One region of the Psychrobacillus sp. NPDC096426 genome, then DNA from elsewhere that is predicted to be linked to it. Evidence: a T-box and tRNA genes for the amino acid it is inferred to sense, from the RefSeq annotation. Region 1 holds a T-box; the other holds one or more tRNA genes.
What was found. A T-box is a leader RNA that pairs with one kind of tRNA and senses whether it is charged. The one in region 1 lies ahead of ileS (isoleucine--tRNA ligase), so its partner is inferred to be a tRNA-Ile.

Region 1 (8,831 bases):
TATGAGATTAGATTTAGAGCAACGGCACTACTCAGTTAGCAAGCCCTGTAGCGGAAATCCTAGCGGTTAATTCCTTGACCCATTATTCCTATACTGTGAACTATCTTATAGACATGCAGTTTTTTTATTATGTTTTTTTGTCGTTAAAAAAGGTGCTTTTCCACCGTTCTTTTGACAAAGTTTTTAAAAGTGACATGGTACCATTTAGTAAAAAAGGAGGGAGAATCATGTACGCGGAAGTCATGATTGCAACTAATACTTTTTTCAACTATACCGTGTTAGCATTTGCAAATAAAATTGGTTGGATAGAAAACCAAAAAAGATATTTGTTCCTTTCAGCTTTTACTGCTGGAGTGATTACAGTCATTTTCTCTCATCATATAAGTACGGTATTTTTATCTTTTTTTGTGATGATTGGCATTGCTTTTTGGAACAAACGTACACAAATCGTTAAAGCGATTACATTGACATTACTTGCAAGCATTTTTGCTGGCGGATTACTAACCGCAATAGCACCGATGTATAGCAATAGTAATAATGGATTTATGATAGTAAATTTTGCACTAATCGCAATCGGCGGACTATACTTCTTAACTAAACATGTGCTACATCTAAACATTTCGAATGCAGAAAGAGAGTTATTATATGCCTCTCATATAACCTTGTTTGGGGAAACAAAGGAGTTAACTCTTTTTATTGATTCAGGGAATGTATGTAAAGAACCACTTTCCAATGATCCAGTACATTTCGTTGCGGCTGAAGTGTTACAGGATGTGTTACCAAAAAAATTGTTTCATGCGATTAGTGACTGGGAGTTTGATAAAGATAAAGGACTGGACAAACTCTCCAAAGAATATGCTACAAAATTACGATTAATACCAATATCTACGATACAAAAAGAGAAGACTTGGGTAATTGGGATAAAGTATGAAGAATGGATAGTAAATGATTTGCCATTACCTAAAGGATATATTGTCATGACAAGAGTGAAAGATAAATTTCCACATGGAGCAGATGGAATTTTGCATAGTTCTTCTTATTTCCATTTAAAGAAAAGGAGTGTTAGATAATGCTGTTGAGATTTTTGCGCCGAATATATTATTGGATATTATCTTTTAAAAGAAGCGGAGTACATTACATCGGTGGTAATGAATCATTACCAAAACCGCTAACAAGAGAAGAAGAACGTGAAATGCTTTTAGCTTTTATGGATGGAAACGAGCGTGCAAGAGATATATTAATCGAACGGAATTTAAGACTTGTTGTGTATATTGCAAGAAGGTTTGATCAAACAAATACGAATATTGAAGATCTCATCAGTATCGGTTCAATTGGACTTATTAAAGCGGTAGAAACATTTAATCTCGATAAAGGGATTAAGCTTGCTACATATGCATCAAGATGTATTGAAAACGAAATATTAATGCATCTAAGAAAAACGAATCGCATGAAATCAGAAGTTTCTTTTGATGAACCATTAAATTCTGACTCAGACGGAAATGAATTGCTTTTATCTGATATATTAGGAACGAGTGAAGATCTAATCATTGAAGATGTAGAAAAAAAACTAGAGCGACAACACGTGTTTGAAGCGATTAATTTACTTGGAAATCGCGAAAAATATATAATGCAATGTCGCTTTGGTTTGAATGGAAAAGAAGAAATGACGCAAAAAGAAGTCGCGGATCATTTAGGCATCTCGCAGTCATATATATCTCGTTTAGAAAAGAAAATAATTTTAGACTTAAAAGAGCTGTTAAATGAACCAATTGCATGATGGGTGAAATTGGATGACTCTCCCTCGGAATAATCTTTACTCCACCGGACAAACTGATTAAGAACCAATTAAAAAGTCCGGAGGAAGATCTATGACGAGAACAAAAGTAGAATTATGCGGCATTGATACATCTAAGCTTCCTTTACTTAAGCATGAAGAAATGAAAGAATTGTTTATCAGGTTACAAGCAGGTGAAGAGTCAGTTAAAGAAGAACTAGTTATGTGTAATTTAAGGCTAGTTTTAAGTCTTGTTCAACGATTTGCATACCGCGGGGAACAAGCAGATGACCTGTTCCAGGTTGGATGTATTGGACTGATTAAGTCCATAGAGAACTTTGACTTAAAGCATAACGTTCGTTTTTCCACGTATGCTGTCCCGATGATTATTGGAGAAATTAAAAGACATTTACGCGATCATCACTCTGTACGTGTTTCTAGGTCGTTAAGAGATATTGCCTATAAAGCGATGAAAGCAAAAGAACAATATATAAATGAGCATTTACAAGAACCAACACTAGATGATTTATCGAAAATACTCGATATCTCAGTGGAAGATATATTACTTTCCTTAGATGCTATTCAAGATCCGGTTTCACTCCAAGAACCTATTTTTAGTGATGGAGGAGACGCCATTTATATGATGGATCAGTTATGTGATAATGATGTATCCGAAGAGCAATGGGTAACATATTTTACAGTAAAAGAAAGTTTCCAAAATCTCGATGCTAGACAAAAGAAAATATTAACTAAAAGAATTTATTATGGGGCAACACAAACAGAAATCGCAAAGGATTTAGGATTATCACAGGCACAAATTTCCCGCTTAGAAAAAAGTGCCCTATCAACGATTCAAAGTCATTTGAATCCTAAATAATTATTTGTTCAAATATTAAGACGAAAAATAAACGAAACGCTTTTTCTGCATAGAAGAAGCGTTTTTTTACGATTTCGCTCATACAATGTGTTAAGAAGGAGGTAAACTATGAAATTTTCTGATGCACAGCAAAAGGAAGTAATTGAAGCGAGTAGTGGCCAATTATTAGGATTTATAGTTGATGCGGAAGTTGATAAAGAAAGCGGGCATATTATTTCTTTTATCGTTGAAACAAATGGAGCTTATCCGACTTTCTTTAACAAAAAAAGGGAAACCCAAAAAATAGCTGTTCAAAATATAGCTATAATTGGAAAAGATGTAATAATTGTTTCGAAAAACATAGAATAGGCAAGTTTCATCATTGATAAATCAGTCTTTCATTGATACAATAAACAAAAACAAATGATGAAAAGTTGGTTTTCATATGACAAACGTACAGCAAAATTTACAACAAATAAAAGAACATATTCAAGAAGCTTGTAGCCGGTCCGAAAGAGAAATGGAGGATGTTACGATTATTGCGGTGACAAAAGAAGTTTCCGTGGATCGTACGAAAGAAGTAATCGACACTGGCATGATACATCTAGGAGAAAATAGACCAGATGGACTTAAGAACAAATTAGATGCCATTTCAGACAATGTCAAATGGCATTACATAGGATCGCTACAAACGAGAAAAGTAAAGGCAGTCATTAATGTTGTGGATTATTTGCATTCACTCGACCGTATTAGTTTAGCAGATGAAATTGAGAAAAGAGCAACTTCCACAAAAGATTGTTTTGTACAAGTAAATGTATCGGAAGAAGAGTCAAAACATGGTCTTTCAATCGGAGAAGTAGAGACTTTTATAAGTGAGTTAGAAAATTACTCCCGTATACGTGTCGTTGGCTTGATGACAATGGCTCCTAATACAGACGATTATTCCGTTATCCGTAATGTCTTTCGTCAGTTAAAAGAACTACAAGAAAAAATTGCAGCTAAAAAGTTAATCCATGCTCCATGTACTGAGCTATCCATGGGAATGTCCGGAGACTATGAAATTGCAATTGAGGAAGGTGCTACATTTATTAGAATTGGAACAGCATTAGTAGGTAAAGAGAGGGAGGAAATTAAATGAGCATGAAAAACTGGATGAAAAATTTCTTCTACTTAGACGAAGAGGAAGAAAATTCAGCGGCACAGCAGCCAAGACCTCAGCAACAACCAGTAGAAAGTCAAATGCGACAACAACCGGTTAAGACTCCTATGAAAGAGCGTAAATTTAATACGACACCTAAAGAAACGGCTGTACCAAATTTAGTAAGCATTCAAAATGTGCAAAAGTCTTCTAAAGTAATGTTAATAGAACCACGTGTTTATGCGGAAGCTCAAGATATTTCAGAACACTTGAAAAGTAAAAAAGCAGTGATTGTAAATTTACAACGTATTGATAAAGATCAAGGAATCAGAATCATCGACTTTTTAAGCGGAACCGTATACGCTTTAGGTGGAGACATTCAACGAGTTGGTACAGATATTTTCCTTTGTGCACCAGATTCCGTAGAAGTAGCAGGAGCCATTTCGGATTATTATTATAACGACTTAGATTAATAGAGGAGCAATTTCAAATATGATTTTATTTTTAAGCTTGTTAAGTCAAGCAGTGACAATATATACGTATGCATTGATCGTCTATATTTTAATGTCATGGGTACCAAGTATTCAGCAATCAACTATCGGAGTGTTTTTAGGAAGAATTTGCGAACCGTATTTATCAATATTCCGAAAAATCATCCCACCACTAGGTATGATTGACATCTCACCGATTGTTGCCATTTTCACTTTACAGCTTGCAATGAATGGAGTAGCATATCTTTTACTAGCATTTATTTGAACCTCACATTTGTGGGGTTTTTATTATACATAAGGAGATAACTTTATATGGAACATGTGTTACAACATTTTAGGAAAGAAGAGCAGCCATTTATAGAGCAAGTCGTGAGTATGATGCATGAAGTAGAAAACAGATATGCACCGAAACTAACGGATTTCTTAGACCCAAGACAACAATTTATCGTCGATTCAATTCGTAGGCAATATGAAGGAATCCACTCGGAAGAAAATGGTGCGCTAGATCAAGCGGAACGAAAGAGAGTTTTATTGTATCCTTCTTATTTTGTTCCTACGACTGAGGATTTCTCGATATCTGTTGTGGAAGTGAAATATCCGACGAAGTTTGTTACGTTGAAGCATAAAGATGTACTTGGGTCGATGATGTCACTAGGCATGGACCGGAGTAAATTTGGGGATATTCGCGTTGTGGAAGGTGCCATTCAATTTGTTGTTGCTTCAGAAGTATTGGACTATGTCCGAGCGAACTTTACTTCTATAGGAAAAGTGAAGGTTCAAATGGAATTAGTAGAGGACAAGCTAAATTATTTTGAGCAGTCGGAAGAGTGGTTAATGGAAACATTGACGGTAAGTTCTTTACGTTTAGATACAGTACTTTCTGCTGTTTTTAATATATCTCGACAAAAGTCTGCTTCGCTTATTTCCGGAGGCAAAGTGAAAGTAAACTGGGCAGAGAAAGACCAGACTTCTTTGGAATTGCAGGAATTAGACTTACTTTCCATTCGTGGATTGGGACGAGTGAAGTTATTAATGATCGAAGGAAGAACAAAAAAAGATAAAATACGACTTCAAATCGGTCGTTTAGAGCAAAAAAAATAAAAATATGCAACAATCTTCGAATTTTAGATGTATTCCCCCTAACGTAAATGTATAATAGAGAGAAGAATGATAGTCTAGTCAAAGGAGATGGAACAAATGCCACTAACACCACTTGATATTCATAACAAGGAGTTTAGTAAAGGATTTCGAGGATATAATGAAGATGAAGTAAATGAATTCCTTGATCAAATAATGAAAGATCTTGAAATCTTAATAAAAGAAAAAAAAGATCTGGAAACCAAATTAAAATCTTCAAGCGAAAAAGTTGGGCATTTCACATCGATTGAAGAGACTTTACATAAGTCTATCGTTGTCGCACAGGAAGCTGCTGAAGAAGTACGAAGAAACTCTCAAAAAGAAGCGAAGTTAATCGTAAAAGAAGCAGAAAAAAACGCGGATCGTATTGTTAATGAAGCACTATCCAAAGCAAGAAGAGTTGCAATTGAAATTGAGGACTTGAAAAAACAGTCAAAGGTTTTCCGTAATCGTTTTAAAATGCTAGTAGAAGCACAACTCGATTTGATCAATACAGATGACTGGAATCATTTAATGGAGTATGATGTGGATACAGAGAGCCTTGACCGAATTTCGGCGACAGAAGAATAATACAATTCTTGACTGATGGACTTACATTTTCTATAATGATTTCATATCATATAATTATGCGTTGAAAAAGACGTCTAAAATTGTTTTCGAATAAGCGACTTGAGGATGGTGAGAGCTCAAGCAATGAAATTATTTTAGATTATCACTTTGGAGCAAGGACACCCAAAAAGAAAGTAAGTGTCTTCGGTTTATGCCCCGTTATGGCATACTAAGCGGCGATTTTTTACAAAATCGCAAGTAGGGTGGTACCGCGAGTCTAAACTTCTCGTCCCTTTTGGGGATGAGGAGTTTTTTTGTTGTCTAGCCCAACTTCAATCGCGCTTCCGCTTTTCAAATATAAGGAGGAATTTAAATGGAATACAAAGACACATTATTAATGCCGAAAACGGATTTCCCAATGCGCGGAAATTTACCAGCAAATGAACCGAAAATGCAAGATAAATGGAATGAAATGGACATTAACAAATTACAGTTAGAGCGTACAAAGGATCGTCCAGAATTCATCCTACATGATGGACCTCCATATGCAAACGGAGATATTCATATCGGGCATGCATTAAATAAAGTACTAAAAGATATGATAACTCGTCATCGCTCCATGACGGGTTATCATGTACCTTACGTTCCAGGTTGGGATACGCACGGACTACCAATCGAGCAAGCGTTAACTAATAAAGGGGTAAAAAGAAAAGAAATGACAGTTGCGGAGTTCCGTGAACTTTGTGAAAAATATGCCTATGAGCAAATCGACAACCAACGTGCTCAATTCCGTCGTTTAGGCGTTCGTGGGGATTGGGAAAATCCTTATATTACATTAAAACCTGAGTTTGAAGCCCGTCAAATTGAAGTGTTCGGTAAAATGGCTGAAAAAGGATATATTTATAAAGGTTTAAAACCAGTTTACTGGTCACCATCTTCCGAATCTGCATTAGCAGAAGCAGAGATTGAATACCAAGATAAAAAATCACCATCCATCTATGTAAGCTTCGAAGTAAAAGATGCAAAAGATGTTGTGCCAGCGGATGCAAAATTCATCATTTGGACGACAACTCCTTGGACTATTCCAGCTAACTTAGGTATTTCCGTTCATCCTGAATTCACTTATGCTGTAGTACAAGTAGCGGACAATAAATACATTGTAGCGAAAGATTTACTAGCATCATTAGCTGAAACTTTAGAGTGGGAAACATACGAACTACTACAAGAAGTAAAAGGTGCAGATTTAGAATATATTGTGGCGAAGCATCCAATTTATGATCGCGATTCCCTTGTGATGGTCGGGGAGCATGTAACGGCGGATGCTGGTACAGGTTGCGTTCATACAGCACCAGGTCATGGGGAAGATGACTATCTAATTGGAAAACAATATGATTTGGATATTTTAAGCCCTGTAGATAACCGTGGCTGTTATACAGATGAAGCACCTGGTTTTGAAGGACTATTTTATGATGATGCAAACAAAGTAGTAACAGAAAAATTAAAAGAACTAGGTAGACTTGAAAAACTAACATTCTTTACGCATTCTTATCCACATGACTGGCGTACGAAAAAACCAGTTATTTATCGTGCTACACCACAATGGTTTGCTTCTATTGATGCATTCCGCGATGAATTATTACAAGCGGTTCGTGAAACAGCATTTACGCCTGCATGGGGTGAAACTCGTCTTTATAATATGATTCGTGATCGCGGGGACTGGGTTATTTCTCGCCAACGTGCATGGGGCGTGCCGATTCCAATTTTCTACGCGGAAAACGGAGAGCCAATTATCACACCAGAAACAATTGCGAATGTCTCTACATTGTTCCGTGAGCATGGGTCTAATATTTGGTTCCAAAAAGAAGCGAAAGAGCTATTACCGGAAGGCTTTACACATCCGGGTAGCCCAAATGGTCAATTTACGAAAGAAAACGATATTATGGACGTTTGGTTTGACTCAGGTTCTTCTCACCAAGGTGTACTTGTAGAGCGTGGAATGAAATATCCAGCCGACCTTTACTTAGAAGGATCTGACCAATATCGTGGCTGGTTTAACTCTTCTCTTATTACAAGTGTTGCGATTAATGGATACGCACCATATAAAGGGTTGCTGTCTCACGGTTTCGTGTTGGACGGAGAAGGTCGCAAGATGAGTAAATCAGTTGGTAATGTAATTCTTCCATCTAAAGTAATGAACCAATATGGTGCAGATATTTTACGTCTATGGGTTGCATCTGTCGATTATACGGGCGACGTTCGTATTTCGATGGATATGTTGAAACAAGTATCAGAAGTATACCGTAAAATTCGTAACACGTTCCGTTTCTTACATGGAAACGTTGCAGACTTCAACCCTTCAACAGATCGTGTCGCATATGAAGACTTACGCGAAATGGATAAATACGTGTTCATGCGTTTGCAGGATGTATTAAAAACAGCTCGCGCGGCATATGATCGCTACGATTTCGCAGCAGTTTACCACGCTGTAAATAATTTCGTTGCAGGTGAGTTAAGCTCATTCTATTTAGATGTTGCAAAGGATGTTGTATACATTTACGGAGAGAATCATGCAGATCGTCGTGCAATGCAAACAGTGATGTATGATACATTACTTACATTATTAAAAGTAATGACACCAATTTTACCGCATACGACAGATGAGCTTTGGGCTTATTTGGAGCATGAAACAGAAGCTAGTATTCAATTGACGGATATGCCTGATGCGGTACAATATCCAGATTTCACAGACTTAGCTACTAAATGGACGAAAATTATGGAATTACGTGATGATGTGTTAAAAGCATTAGAAGAAGCACGTAATGCAAAAACAATCGGTAAATCATTAGAAGCAAAAGTAACTTTATATGTGAAAGATGAATATAAATC
Region 2 (8,831 bases), on a different contig from region 1:
AACGTTCAGCATTTTCAATTTCTCCAAATGAAAATTTTTTAGTAAAAGATAAACTTCTTTTCGTGTGATCATCTACTAATAAATAATCTGGTGCACTATCAGCTAATTGATAGCTCAACTCTTCTTCTGACAATCGTTCATTTAACATGACAAGTTCACAACCTAGCTGCATACATCCATGTAAAACAACTACTAACGTTGGATTGGAAGAGGACAAAATAGCAATTCGCATTCCCTTTTCAATTCCTTTGGTATGAAGCTTCTCGGCAAATCCCATTGCTTTTTCTGACAATTTGGCAAATGTCCATTCCTGTTCGTTAAATCGTATAGCAACTCGATCAGGGGTTAGACTAGCCCGTTTTATCAATAAATTCGGATACATATTATTCTCCTTTCAAAAAGAAGCTGCCCTATACAAATAGGGCAGCTCAGACACTTTAGGCAATCACGGAAAACGTGGAAATTGGCCAAAATCAGGTTTACGTTTTTCTTTAAATGCATCGCGTCCTTCTTTTGCTTCATCTGTTGTGTAGTAAAGAAGTGTTGCGTCTCCTGCCAATTGTTGAAGACCTGCTAAACCGTCTGTATCTGCATTCATTGCCGCTTTTAAGAAGCGAAGTGCAGTTGGACTCATTTCTAGCATTTCTTCACACCATTGTACTGTTTCATCTTCCAGTTGCGCATAAGGAACAACTGTATTCACTAGCCCCATATCAAGTGCTTGCTGTGCATCGTATTGACGGCAAAGGTACCAAATCTCACGTGCCTTTTTATGTCCAACAATACGTGCAAGATAGCCTGAACCGTAGCCAGCATCAAACGACCCGACTTTAGGACCAGTTTGTCCAAAACGTGCATTATCAGCAGCAATTGTTAAGTCACATACTACATGTAACACATGACCTCCGCCAATTGCATAACCAGCTACCATTGCAACAACTGGTTTTGGAATAACGCGGATTAAACGTTGTAGATCAAGTACATTTAAACGAGGAATTTCGTCTTCTCCAACATATCCACCATGGCCCCGTACTTTTTGGTCTCCACCTGAACAGAAAGCATGCTCGCCTTCTCCAGTTAAGATAATAACCCCAACGTTTTTATCATCACGTGCGCGTGAAAATGCATCAATCATTTCCATTACCGTTTTCGGGCGAAATGCATTTCGCACTTCCGGACGGTTAATCGTTACTTTCGCAATGCCATTATAAAATTCATATTTAATGTCTTCATATGTATGTAGCGTTGTCCATTCACGAGTCATCTTTATTCCTCCTCTAAAATAACTTTCTTTATTATTGTAGCAAAGATTTTCGGTTTTTCCACATGAATTGCATGCCCGGCATCTTTTACTACTTCTAATTTTGCGTTCGGCAACTCCTTTTCCATCCTTCTTGCAATGGTACAAAACTTCAAATCCAATTCCCCGACCAATAAAAACACGGGAATAGACATCTCGCTTAAATTTTCCCAATATGAAGGCTGAACACCCGTACTAAATCCTTTCAAGCTATTGCTAAGCCCAATTGCTGACTGAGCAATTCTTTCATCACGAATCATTGCCTGCTTTTCAGGTAACAGTCTTTTTTGGGTTTGGAATAAAGGAATACCCTCCCAAAAATCAACGAAAGAAATAACCCCTTCTTTCATAATCCGTTCTGCAAGCAATTCATCAGACAACTTTCTTTTCTGGCGTTCATCTTCACCTGCGAGGCCTGGGGAACTACTCTCTAATATTAATGTGTCTACAGGATATTTAGCGGCATATGCTAAAGCCAAACGTCCCCCCATTGAGTACCCAACAAGTGTAAAATGAGTCCATTCCAGTTGTTGGAACAATACATGTAGGTCTTCTATTTGTTCTTCTACAAAATAGCATACGGTATCACTTGGTTTATCCGTCTGTCCATGCCCTATTAGATCAATAGTTAACAGTTCCATCGAAGAAGGAAGAAAGCTAATTACTTCCTCCCAAGTACTACTAGAACCCGTAAAACCATGAAACCATACAACTTTTTTTGCAGCTCCGATATTGTATCTCTTAATGTGCATGTTTATCGAACGAACCTTCACATTTAAACTTTCCAAATGGTATCTAACTCCTCCGAAATACCTGCCCATAACTTTCGATGCGTTTCTGTATTCAATTGTCGATTCGTAAACACTTCAATAATTCGAATATCTTTCGTTTTAGGTTGTACGATTACTTGCTCGAATGCATCTTTTGAATGCACTGCATCATATTGTGCATCATACATTGTCGCAATATGCGAAAACTCTAATCCAGTTGGCGTCCCAAATAAATGCTCAAAGTAATTTGTTTCTGTCGATTGCGGTAAATAAGAGAAAATACCGCCACCATCATTATTCATAATAACAATCGTACAATTCGTTTCATGAAATCTACTAACGATTAAGCCGTTTACATCATGTAAAAAAGCAAGGTCACCGATAAGTAAATAGCCAGGTCGCTTGGTCGCAGCTTGTACACCTAATGCGGTAGATACTACGCCATCAATGCCGTTCGTTCCTCTGTTCGCGTAAATTTGTACGTCTTTCGTTGTTTTATTGAAAAACGTATCTACGTCTCGAATCGGCATACTACTGCTTGCAAACAAGTCTACCCCATCAGGGAGTGCCTCGAATAATATACCTGCCAGTGCACCTTCATCTTCTTCGTTTTCGATATACGTTTGTATATGATTCGTTGCAATATCATTTGCTTTCGACCAATTGTTCAAATAACTAGATACTTGTTTTTCTTCTAATGGGATCCATAAATAAGTGGCTTCCACTTGCACATGATGTGTCACGATATGAATAGAATCTCGGAAGACGGGGCTTTCATCGACCACTATATACACATCTGGTTTACATGCTTTCAAAAATAAGGTAAGTGGCTTCGAAACAGGTTGCGCTCCAAAACGAATCAAAACATTTGGCATAGCTACTTGTTTAAAAGCATCATTTTTCAAAATAGCATCGTATTGGTCTATACATAAATCCATACAATCTTCGGGTACTGAAGTCCTTAAATTAGAAAGAGGATCAACTAACACTGGCCACTTAACCGTTCTTGCAAAATCCCAAAAACCTTCCGTTGAATGAATGGAATCCCCCACAATGAGTAGTCCTTTTTCTTCACGCATTAGCACATCTACATACCACTCGGTGAAATTACGACTTGGAACAAGCTTCCCTATTTCAGACACTTGTACCTCAGGGACTGGTAATGATTGATCCATATTTACTAACAGCGGTTCTCGGAAAGGCACATTAATATGTACCGGTCCCATCGGTAACGTCTTCGAAGTGGATAACGCACGATGAATATGGCGCTCCATAAACTTTAAACTTGCTGTATTTTCTTCTGGAAGTGGAAAATCAACTGACCATTTTACATGCTTTCCAAAAAGATGTATTTGATCAATTGCTTGCGGTGCCCCCACTTCTCGTAATTCATGTGGTCGATCCGCAGTCACAACTATCAATGGAACACGCGCATAAAAAGCTTCTACAATTGCCGGGAAGAAATTTGCTGCAGCCGTCCCTGAAGTACACAGCAACACAACCGGTTCCTTTGTTGCTTTCGCAATACCTAAAGCGAAGTACCCAGCGGAGCGTTCATCCGTTTGGCGATAAAATTCAAATCCTTTGCTTTTAGCAAAGCCATAAGCAAGTGGGGTGGACCTGGAACCAGGACACATGACGATATGTTTAACGTCTGCTTGCTTAATCGTTTCTACAAATTGATTTACATAGGATGTTAAATACTCGATGTTAGTCATTCATGTTTCCTCCAAGCGTGCGTAACATTGGTCTAAATTTGACACGGGTTTCTTCAAATTCTTCAATTGAAGATGATTCCGCTACAATTCCTCCGCCTGCATATAAATAAGCATGTTCGTTTTCAATTAACGCAGAACGGATACCGACCGCGAACTCCCCGTCCCCTTCTGTATTAATCCAACCAATGGGAGCTGCATAATAACCACGATTCATTTGTTCGGATTCCCGAATTATATTAATCGCATCTTGACGTGGTTCTCCTCCTAGAGCTGGTGTCGGATGTAATGCTTGTACTAATTCAAATAAAGAGGAATCCTTTTTCAAATGCCCCTCAATCGGTGTATATAAATGTTGTATATCTCTAATTTTCATAAGCTTGGGTCTTGCGCTTACTTTAAGGTCTTTACAATACTGCGTAAATACTTTCTTAATCATTTCCACTACATATTTATGTTCCTCTAAGTTTTTAGGATCCGCAAGTAATGCTTCCCCTAATGCTTTATCTTCCACTGAACTTTTACCACGTCTAACAGAACCTGCAAGTCCTGCAGACTGTGCTTTTTTGTTTTCTACTTTCACTAACCGTTCTGGTGTTGCTCCAAAAAACATTTGCTCTCCATTTTCTAAGCCAAACAAATAACTTTCCGGTTGCTCCATGGCAGCATGGTAAATTGCCGTTGCTGGAGAAAAATCCTTATCAAACTTTAACTTAAGCGACCGAGCAATTACCACTTTATTCACTTCATCCGCACGAATCCTCTTTGTAACATCTTCCACCGCATGTAAATACTGCTCTTTTAATCGATCTTCTCGTTTTACTAACTCAGGCTTTGAATGAGTTTGTAGCTCTCTTACTTGGGCAGTGTGTATAAGCGCATCTCTTTCCACACGTAATCGTTCAAATATATCTGCGCTCTCTTCCTCATTTGTAATATAATGAATGCTCACAAAAGCTCGATCTTGTTGAATTACTAATTGGAATGTGGCTACTACAAAGAAAGCTGAAGGAAAATTGTCCCATTCTGATGCAATTGTATTTTTGGGATCGAATGCAAATCCTCCAAAAAGAATTGGCGAAACATCCACTTGTTCTCTCAACGATGCATTACATAGTTCTTTCCATTTTGCATCGATATCCGCATATCGATTATCTTCTAAACTATTCGTAAGTGTATGCGCATGACCTAGGCCAACTAGCGTCAGTGTTTTTTCTTTGTTTTGCCAAAAAAATCGTTGCCCTTTATATTTTTCATCTCCTGCTTCAAAAAAAGCATGAGCTGATAATCTAGATACTTCTAGTGTTTCTGTATAAAAACGTAATGTTGTTTGCTTTTGACCGGTGGTTTTCGGCATTAAAAATTACCTCCGTATTCATATCTTGAAGTTTATCGTGATGTTTTGTTGTTTTATTTACTCTACCCTTAATCATACAACTTTCTACGCTTTTCGGCACACATTTTGCAACGAATATATGCTAATATTGATAATGGATTGTTTAAAAGGAGAGAGAATTTTATGTCACATGAACTACAAGCCGACAAAGGCTGGCGTGTCTGGTGGAAATTAACAAGACCACATACATTAACTGCTTCATTTGCTCCGGTATTCTTGGGGACGATGATTGCACTTTATTACACAAATATTAACTGGCTTCTATTTTTAGCTATGTTAGTTGCTTGTCTTTTTATACAAGCAGCAACCAATATGTTCAATGAATACTATGATTTTGCACGAGGGCTTGATAGTGAAGAATCCGTAGGTATCGGCGGAGCTATTGTTAGAAATGGCGTTAAACCGAAAACCGTAATGCAGTTGGCATTATTGTTATATGTGCTCGCTGGATTACTAGGCATCTACATTTGCTATAAGTCTTCTTGGATGTTACTAGTTGTTGGTGCTGCATGTATGTTAATAGGATACCTGTATACCGGCGGACCTTATCCTATTGCCTATACCCCATTCGGAGAGTTTTTTAGTGGTGTAGTAATGGGTATGCTCATTGTATTAATTGCTACTTTTATTCAAGTTGGTTCTGTACCTAACTTTGCCATCCTACTTTCTATTCCGAGCGCACTACTTGTAGCGGCGATTATGCTTTCTAATAATATCCGAGATCTTGAGGAAGACACAAAAGGCGGCAGAAAAACGATGGCAATCCTTGTTGGTAGAAAAAACGCTATTACGATTTTAGCTTCTTATTTTATCATATCCTACCTTTGGATTGTAGGCTTAGTCTTACTACAAATTATTACACCATGGGCATTACTCGTTATATTAAGCATTAAAAAACCATTGCATGCGATTAAACTATTCAGAGAAAAAGATAATCCACTTGAAGTTGCTCCAGCTATGAAAGATACAGCACTCACGAATACTATTTTCGTGTTCCTATTAGGGATAGGCTTATTAATCGGGTACTTCTTATAAAATAAAAAGCAAGAAGAGAAATGATTAATTTTTCTTCTTGCTTTTTTAAATGAATATGAAACTTTAAATTAAAAAATATTACGATTCTTAAATGAAAAAAGCATGTCTCCTAATTGGAAACATGCTTTTTAAATATGACCCCTACGGGATTCGAACCCGTGTTACCGCCGTGAAAGGGCGGTGTCTTAACCGCTTGACCAAGGGGCCAAACATATGGCGGAGAAGGAGGGATTTGAACCCTCGCGCCGGTTGCCCGACCTACACCCTTAGCAGGGGCGCCTCTTCAGCCACTTGAGTACTTCCCCATATGATGGCTCCGAAGGTAGGACTCGAACCTACGACCAATCGGTTAACAGCCGATTGCTCTACCACTGAGCTACTTCGGAATAATGGTAGACCTAAATGGAATCGAACTCTAATTAAGTTTAATAGAACTACATAGAGCCACTCATTTGAAAACTATTATGATTCTTAAGAAATAAAAAAGCATGTTTCCTAATCCTAATAGGATACATGCTTTTAAAATGACCCCTACGGGATTCGAACCCGTGTTACCGCCGTGAAAGGGCGGTGTCTTAACCGCTTGACCAAGGGGCCAAACATATGGCGGAGAAGGAGGGATTTGAACCCTCGCGCCGGTTGCCCGACCTACACCCTTAGCAGGGGCGCCTCTTCAGCCACTTGAGTACTTCCCCATATGATGGCTCCGAAGGTAGGACTCGAACCTACGACCAATCGGTTAACAGCCGATTGCTCTACCACTGAGCTACTTCGGAATAATGGTGGGCCTAAATGGACTCGAACCATCGACCTCACGCTTATCAGGCGTGCGCTCTAACCAGCTGAGCTATAGGCCCATTATTGGAGCGGGTGAAGAGAATCGAACTCTCATCATCAGCTTGGAAGGCTGAGGTTTTACCACTAAACTACACCCGCATTACTATGGTGGCTCAGGACGGAATCGAACCGCCGACACAAGGATTTTCAGTCCTTTGCTCTACCGACTGAGCTACTGAGCCATCTTCGATTTACGCTAAGCTGCGCATCTCTTCGTCAGCTGCACTCGCTCTGTCAGTCACGTACTTAAGTACGCTCCTTCTTTCGCTCGATTGCTTCCTCGACCTGCTTGCTTATCCTAAATCTCAAACTAATAAATTCACAAAAATTAAATGGCGGTCCCGACCGGGATCGAACCGGCGATCTCCTGCGTGACAGGCAGGCATGTTAACCGCTACACCACGGGACCATTTGGTTGCGGGGACAGGATTTGAACCTGTGACCTTCGGGTTATGAGCCCGACGAGCTACCGAACTGCTCCACCCCGCGATAATAATATACTTAAAACATTATAAGTGCTTATTTATGTATGTATTTCATACAACTAACAACAAATTTAAAATGGAGGAGGAAGAGGGATTCGAACCCCCGCGCGGTATGACCCGCCTGTCGGTTTTCAAGACCGATCCCTTCAGCCAGACTTGGGTATTCCTCCGGAATATGTTGTTGGTGGACCTTGCAGGACTCGAACCTGCGACCGGACGGTTATGAGCCGTCTGCTCTAACCAACTGAGCTAAAGGTCCTTAATATAGCGGCAGAGGGAGTCGAACCCACGACCTTTCGGGTATGAACCGAGTGCTCTAGCCAGCTGAGCTACACCGCCAAGATTGTTGCTATAATTGTTATGGTGGAGCCTAGCGGGATCGAACCGCTGACCTCCTGCGTGCAAGGCAGGCGCTCTCCCAGCTGAGCTAAGGCCCCAAATATTTTTATAGCTGGTCGGGAAGACAGGATTCGAACCTGCGACCCCTTGGTCCCAAACCAAGTGCTCTACCAAGCTGAGCTACTTCCCGTTATATATGGCGCGCCCGGCAGGAGTCGAACCCACAACCTTCTGATCCGTAGTCAGACGCTCTATCCAATTGAGCTACGGGCGCTAATTTTTCATAAAAGTGGTGCCGAGGACCGGAATCGAACCGGTACGGTAGTCACCTACCGCAGGATTTTAAGTCCTGTGCGTCTGCCAGTTCCGCCACCCCGGCACTTAAGTGAATCTATGGAGCGGAAGACGAGGTTCGAACTCGCGACCCCCACCTTGGCAAGGTGGTGTTCTACCACTGAACTACTTCCGCTCGATTATAAAATTAAATGGTGCGGGTGAAGGGAGTCGAACCCCCACGCCTTGCGGCGCTAGATCCTAAGTCTAGTGCGTCTGCCAGTTCCGCCACACCCGCATACATAATTCACATAAAAGTGATGAGCCATGTAGGATTCGAACCTACGACCCTCTGATTAAAAGTCAGATGCTCTACCAACTGAGCTAATGGCTCGTACAATGGTGCCGGAGAAAGGACTTGAACCCTCAACCTACTGATTACAAGTCAGTTGCTCTACCAGTTGAGCTACTCCGGCGTTTGGAATGAATATGGTGGAGGATGACGGGCTCGAACCGCCGACCCTCTGCTTGTAAGGCAGATGCTCTCCCAGCTGAGCTAATCCTCCTGGGTATTAATATGTATGTTTATTGCAAGCCCAGCGACGTCCTACTCTCACAGGGGGAAACCCCCAACTACCATCGGCGCTGAAGAGCTTAACTTCCGTGTTCGGTATGGGAACG

Region 2: it has a tRNA-Ile gene. The T-box ahead of ileS (isoleucine--tRNA ligase) is inferred to sense a tRNA for this amino acid. The anticodon was not compared.

What each region holds. Positions count from the first base shown of each region.
Region 1 covers NZ_JBIWEX010000021.1:571-9,401, reverse strand. The annotation lists gene ACIQYS_RS16465 (sigma-E processing peptidase SpoIIGA) at 228-1,070, shown strand; gene sigE (RNA polymerase sporulation sigma factor SigE) at 1,070-1,777, shown strand; gene sigG (RNA polymerase sporulation sigma factor SigG) at 1,869-2,651, shown strand; gene ACIQYS_RS16450 (PRC-barrel domain-containing protein) at 2,760-2,999, shown strand; gene ACIQYS_RS16445 (YggS family pyridoxal phosphate-dependent enzyme) at 3,076-3,768, shown strand; gene ACIQYS_RS16440 (cell division protein SepF) at 3,765-4,241, shown strand; gene ACIQYS_RS16435 (YggT family protein) at 4,261-4,524, shown strand; gene ACIQYS_RS16430 (YlmH family RNA-binding protein) at 4,572-5,360, shown strand; gene ACIQYS_RS16425 (DivIVA domain-containing protein) at 5,457-5,966, shown strand; T-box leader at 6,019-6,242, shown strand; gene ileS (isoleucine--tRNA ligase) at 6,319-8,831, shown strand, end outside.
Region 2 covers NZ_JBIWEX010000020.1:77,700-86,530, forward strand. The annotation lists gene ACIQYS_RS16270 (o-succinylbenzoate--CoA ligase) at 1-382, opposite strand, end outside; gene menB (1,4-dihydroxy-2-naphthoyl-CoA synthase) at 446-1,264, opposite strand; gene menH (2-succinyl-6-hydroxy-2,4-cyclohexadiene-1-carboxylate synthase) at 1,267-2,088, opposite strand; gene menD (2-succinyl-5-enolpyruvyl-6-hydroxy-3-cyclohexene-1-carboxylic-acid synthase) at 2,076-3,788, opposite strand; gene ACIQYS_RS16290 (isochorismate synthase) at 3,781-5,142, opposite strand; gene ACIQYS_RS16295 (1,4-dihydroxy-2-naphthoate polyprenyltransferase) at 5,305-6,216, shown strand; tRNA gene ACIQYS_RS16300 (tRNA-Glu) at 6,352-6,423, opposite strand; tRNA gene ACIQYS_RS16305 (tRNA-Ser) at 6,431-6,521, opposite strand; tRNA gene ACIQYS_RS16310 (tRNA-Asn) at 6,528-6,602, opposite strand; tRNA gene ACIQYS_RS16315 (tRNA-Glu) at 6,742-6,813, opposite strand; tRNA gene ACIQYS_RS16320 (tRNA-Ser) at 6,821-6,911, opposite strand; tRNA gene ACIQYS_RS16325 (tRNA-Asn) at 6,918-6,992, opposite strand; tRNA gene ACIQYS_RS16330 (tRNA-Ile) at 6,997-7,073, opposite strand; tRNA gene ACIQYS_RS16335 (tRNA-Gly) at 7,079-7,152, opposite strand; tRNA gene ACIQYS_RS16340 (tRNA-Phe) at 7,160-7,235, opposite strand; tRNA gene ACIQYS_RS16345 (tRNA-Asp) at 7,387-7,462, opposite strand; tRNA gene ACIQYS_RS16350 (tRNA-Met) at 7,466-7,542, opposite strand; tRNA gene ACIQYS_RS16355 (tRNA-Ser) at 7,616-7,708, opposite strand; tRNA gene ACIQYS_RS16360 (tRNA-Ile) at 7,721-7,797, opposite strand; tRNA gene ACIQYS_RS16365 (tRNA-Met) at 7,804-7,877, opposite strand; tRNA gene ACIQYS_RS16370 (tRNA-Ala) at 7,900-7,975, opposite strand; tRNA gene ACIQYS_RS16375 (tRNA-Pro) at 7,991-8,067, opposite strand; tRNA gene ACIQYS_RS16380 (tRNA-Arg) at 8,075-8,151, opposite strand; tRNA gene ACIQYS_RS16385 (tRNA-Leu) at 8,168-8,256, opposite strand; tRNA gene ACIQYS_RS16390 (tRNA-Gly) at 8,272-8,346, opposite strand; tRNA gene ACIQYS_RS16395 (tRNA-Leu) at 8,364-8,448, opposite strand; tRNA gene ACIQYS_RS16400 (tRNA-Lys) at 8,472-8,544, opposite strand; tRNA gene ACIQYS_RS16405 (tRNA-Thr) at 8,551-8,626, opposite strand; tRNA gene ACIQYS_RS16410 (tRNA-Val) at 8,641-8,716, opposite strand; partial or broken rRNA gene rrf (5S ribosomal RNA) at 8,745-8,831, opposite strand, start outside.